Regions from separate parts of the Cupriavidus sp. 05T41 genome, predicted to be linked through region 1. Evidence: riboswitches for the same ligand, from Rfam matches in the RefSeq annotation. Region 1 holds a riboswitch; the other holds the start of a gene.

Region 1 (2,463 bases):
GTGTTGCTGCGGTCCTCGCTCTGCGCCACCTTGAAATGCGTACTCCAGTCCCGGCCCAGCTTGCCGTTAACGAAACCCGATACCGTGTACAGCTCGCTGTTCATCCACCAGACGTCGGTGGGCTTTCCCGTGGTGCTGTCGTAGGACAGCTTGCTCTTTGAATAGTAGGCCGTCACTCCCGCATCCCAGTCGCTGGTGAAGCGGTGCTTGACCTGGCCCGATACGCTCTTGTTGTCGTACGGGTTGTCGTTGGGATTGGCCTTGGGCTGCTGCTGGGTGTTGACCGACGAGAAGCCGTCGGTCTTGATGGCCGAGCCGGTGATATTGAACGAGGTATCGCCGATCTGGCCGCCGTAGCCCGCCGTGCCCTGCCGCGTATTGTTGCTGCCATACTCGATCTGCGCATTGGCCGCCGGGGGCTGCCCGGCGCCGCTCTTGGTAAAGATCTGCACCACGCCGCCAATGGCGTCCGAGCCGTAGAGCGCCGACACATTGCCCCGCACCACTTCGATATGGTCGATCTGGTCGGGCAGAATATTGGCCAGCTGGGCCGTGCCGCTGCTGACCGAGGAAACGCGCACGCCGTCGATCAGGATCAGCGTCTGGTTGGAGTTGGCGCCGCGCATGAACAGGCTGGTGTTGGCGCCAAGGCCGCCGTTGGTGGCGAACTCCACGCCGGCCTGCGAGCGCAGCAGCGTGCGCAGGTCCAGCGCCTGCGAATTGACGATGTCCTGCTGCGTCACCACGGTGGTGTGCGGCAGCGCCTCGGTCAGCGACTGGGCCGTGCGGGTGGCGGTGACCACTACCGGCGTCAGCTGCGCGGCGGCAGGCTGCGCCGCGGGTTCCGGCACGGGCTCCGGGGCGGACTGGGCATGGACAAGGCCGGGCGCGCCGGCGGCGAGCAAGGCAAGCAGCGCGACGGGCAAAGGCCGTAGGACAAGTGCGTGGGTGGACTGGCGGGACGCCGGCAATGCCGGGCGGCTCGACCTGGAAGACGATGAGCGCATGATGCGAAGAGGGAGAGAGCAGCCTGGTCCGTTCCCCCGCGGACCGTCTGGCGATGAAGCGCGCCACTGCTCCTGCGGAAAGTGGCGCACTCTCGTTCAGGCCGGTATCCGGGCTGGCGACACTGGTCCGACCGCCTTCCCGGACCTTGCGGTTCAGTGGCAGATGGGCCGGCCCTGCGATTCTTGCGATCGCGGTCGCTTACCGTTGCGGGGGCAGCACAGGTTGGCACGCCTGCGCCCTGGCGGCGCAGGCTGGCTCCCTGTTTCCCGTTGAACTGCAACCCTGTAGTGAACAGAACTGCGAGCACCTGGAACGTGCGCGAGTGTAGGCAGTTTCAAGGCGAGCGTCAATGACGCCCGCCGGCATCCCCCAAGCCAGGCGCAAACGCGCGGAAGCGGGCAGAAAATGGCCGCCACGGCGCCCGTTGGGCGACGTTGCGTGCAACTTCGGCGCGCTGGCCCGGTCACACCGGGCTGCTTTCGCCATCCGCCCGATAGCGCTTGGGCTAGAATCCCAAAACCCGAGACCCTAGATATGACAGGCTCCATGCTCAACGAACTCGAACAACTCGCCGCCAAGATCGGACGCGTGCTGCACCACGCCGACACCCTTGCCGCCGAGAACCAGCGCCTGCGCGAGGAGATCGAACGCCTGCAGGCCGAAGCCAGCCAGCTGCGCGGCGATCGCGAGGCCATGGCAGCCGACCGCGAGCTGCTCAATATCAAGATCGAGGAAGCGCAGCTGCGCATCCAGTCGATCCTCGACAAACTCCCCACCGCCAGCGACGCCCGCCAGCTCGACCTGCTGGGCGACGGCGACTCGGCCGGCCACGCGGCCAGCGCCCATACCGCTGACAGCGCCCACACCAAGGCACCCGGAGAAAACGCATGAGCAACAAGCAAGTCGAAGTCAACATCGCCGGCCAGTCCTACCGCTTCGCCATCGCGCCCGACAACGAGGCCGCGCTGCTCGAGGCCGTCGCCCTGGTAGACGACCAGATGACCCGCCTCAAGGGCGGCGTTTCCGCCAAGGGCGTGGAACGTGTCGCCGTGATGGCCGCGATCAGCATCGCCTCGGACCTGCTATCGCTCAAGCGCAAGCAGCAGGAAGACGGCACCATCCCGGTGGACGCCGTGCGCGCGCGTATCCGCGAGCTCAACGAACGCGCCGACGAGGCCCTGCGCCAGTACGCCCACGTGGGCACCAACGCGCCGGTCTCGCGTGGCTGAACGCGGGTTCGGGTGCGCGCCCGCATGGCGCGGTGCCCCGCACGGCACAGGTATTGCGGCAGGAACGCCACGATGTGCCCGAGGTGCCGCGCGCGCCGGCAAAATGTAACGACGCGCCAAGACGGGCTTGGTATGAAAAGCCCAGAGGTGTATAGTGGAGCCAAGTCGCGCAAAGCCACATAGTCGCGACACCTTAGGTCGGGTTATCGCGCCTGACCGCCGTTTT
Region 2 (2,463 bases), on a different contig from region 1:
GGCTGGCCTCGGCGGCGTTGTCGGCGTTCTGGCGCACGGTGGCGGTGATCTGCTCCATGCTGGCGGCGGTCTGCTCCAGCGAGGCCGCCTGCTGCTCGGTGCGGCTCGACAGGTCGGTGTTGCCGGCGGCGATCTGCTGCGCGGCGGCGCTGATGGAATCGGCCGACTGCTGGATGCCCGCCACCGTGCCGGCAAGCTGGTCGCGCATATGGCCGATGGCGTACATCAGGCTGGCATTGTCATCCGGGGCGGTGTCGGCACGCACCGTGAGGTCGCCGCCGGCCATGCGCAGCGCCAGCGCCGCCGCCGCAGCGGGCTCGCCACCGACCGAGCGCTGGATGCTGCGGATCAGCAGCGTGGCCACCACCGAGATCACGATGCCGAGCAGCACCAGCAGGCCAAGCGACTGATACAGGGAAGCGCGGAACTGTGCCTGCACATCATCCATATAGGTGCCGGCGACGAGATCCCAGCCCCACGGCTTGTAGCGGGCCACGTAGCCGATCTTGGGGCTGGCCTGGTCGCTGCCGGGCTTGGGCCACCAGTAGTCCAGGTGTCCCGCGCCCTCGGGCGACGCGCCACGCGCGGCAATCTCGACGTACAAGGCATTGCCCTTGGCATCCTTGAAGTCGATCATGTTCTTGCCGTTGAGCTTGGCGTTGATCGGATGCATCACCAGCACCGAATCCGCGCCGACGATGGTGATATAGCCATCCTTGCCGTAGCGCTGCGCGGCGATGCGGGCGATGGCCTGCGCACGGGCTTCGTCTTCGGTCATCTTGCCCAGGCGCGCCTGCTCGGCGTAGTCACGCACCAGCGACAGCGACATGTCGACCACGTTGGCCAGTTCGCCGCGACGGTCCGCCATCTGCAGTTGCCGGGTCTGGAAGGCGTGCGTCACGGTCAGCAGCAGCAGGCCGAGCCAGGCCAGCACGAGGGGGATCCACAGCTTTTTTCGCAGGGTCAGGTGATTCATGGAAGGGTTCGCTTTATATCCAGGCATGCGCCGGCGATGCAAAAGGCACGCGGCATGCACGGATATCGGAGCGCACCTTGTCTTCTTTAGCGCTGCGTGCGGCATCTCCGCAAGAAGCCACCAGGATGCGGACGGAATGGCGCATAAAGCACCAAAATCGCGCCGCAGATCGCCATCCCGGTGCACCACCGCCCCGGTGTGCGTGATCACAACGAAGGGCCAGGCCACCAGGCAAGCACAGTAGAAATCCCGTTACAATCGCGGTCGCTTTCCACATTGCTCCTGCAATTGGATTGCAACAGGTTCGAAGGTGCCCCCGCCGCGCGACACGCGGCGAGGGTTAAACGGGAAACAGGTGCGCCGCCATGTGCGCGGCAAATCCTGTGCTGCCCCCGCAACGGTCAGCAGGTAGAAAGGTGTCACGCCGGGCCCACAGGCCGCGGCAGCCACTGCGCGTCGGAACGCGTGGGAAGGCGGCACCCTGGACGCGCCCAAGCGGCAGTGCGTCCCCCTGCGAGCCCGGATACCGGCCTTGCGAACGATCACCGAGGCTGCGGACGGGCGGCAAGGCGTGAGGCTGCCGGGCATGCGTCCCGGCGCCATTGCGCGCGCGTCCGTGGCTTGTTCGTTCATTGCCGCGGGCGGGGTCGCCTGCGGCTCACGATGGAAAGTCCATGCCCGCGCGCTCCCGTTTCACCCGCACCGCCCCGCCCGGCCCTGTCCGGCCCCGGTTTTCCCCCACCCGCCGCAAGCTGGCCCGCGGTTGTGCGCTGGCACTGTCGCTGGGGGCCTTTGCCGGCGCCGGCGCGGAGGCCGCCCGGGCCGCCGAAGACACCGAAGCACCCGGCCGCGCGCATGCGCAGCCGGCACCGAAAGACGCCGCCGTGCTGCCGCCGGTGGTGATCAGCAGCGCGGCGGCGCTGCCCGGCCTGTCGCTGTCGGAACCTGCCAGTACCGCCAGCCGGCTGGGACTGACGCCGCTCGAGACCCCGGCCAGCGTGGAGGTGCTGCCCGGCGAGGTGATCCGCGAGCGCGGCGACCTGACCGTGAGCGACGCCGTGTCCCGCGCCACCGGCATCATCGCCAACGGCGCCCCCGGCAACGGCGGCACCGCGCTGACCGCGCGCGGCTTCTCGGGCCAGGGCTCGGTGATGCAACTCTACGACGGCACGCGCCTCTACGTGGCGGCCGGCACGGTGACCTTCCCCTTCGATACCTGGTCGGTTGACCGCATCGAGGTGCTGCGCGGCGCGGCGTCGGTCATGTATGGCGAGGGCGCCATCGGCGGCGTGGTCAACGTGATTCCCAAGAAGCCGATGCGCGCGCCGATCACCAACGAGCTGCAGCTCACCGGCGGCACCCAGCGGACGGCGCGCGCGGCCTTCGACACCGGCGGCGCGGTCAACGACAACCTCTCCTACCGCTTCAATGTCAACTACGGACGCTCCGCCGGCTGGGTGGAACGCGGCGAATCGCGCAACGTGGCC

Evidence for each region. A riboswitch is a leader RNA that binds a small molecule or an ion and turns the genes downstream of it on or off. The one in region 1 is predicted to bind cobalamin.
Region 2: it holds a riboswitch for cobalamin, as region 1 does, so the genes downstream of both, AC1DKV_RS09690 (TonB-dependent receptor) here and AC1DKV_RS26600 (TonB-dependent receptor plug domain-containing protein) in region 1, are expected to answer to the same signal.

Annotation. Positions count from the first base shown of each region.
Region 1 covers NZ_JBFTLQ010000053.1:19,332-21,794, forward strand. Annotated here, with positions in the region: gene AC1DKV_RS26600 (TonB-dependent receptor plug domain-containing protein) at 1-1,007, opposite strand, end outside; cobalamin riboswitch at 1,090-1,335, opposite strand; gene AC1DKV_RS26605 (hypothetical protein) at 1,555-1,899, shown strand; gene AC1DKV_RS26610 (cell division protein ZapA) at 1,896-2,237, shown strand.
Region 2 covers NZ_JBFTLQ010000011.1:177,310-179,772, forward strand. Annotated here, with positions in the region: gene AC1DKV_RS09685 (methyl-accepting chemotaxis protein) at 1-976, opposite strand, end outside; cobalamin riboswitch at 1,268-1,525, shown strand; gene AC1DKV_RS09690 (TonB-dependent receptor) at 1,651-2,463, shown strand, end outside.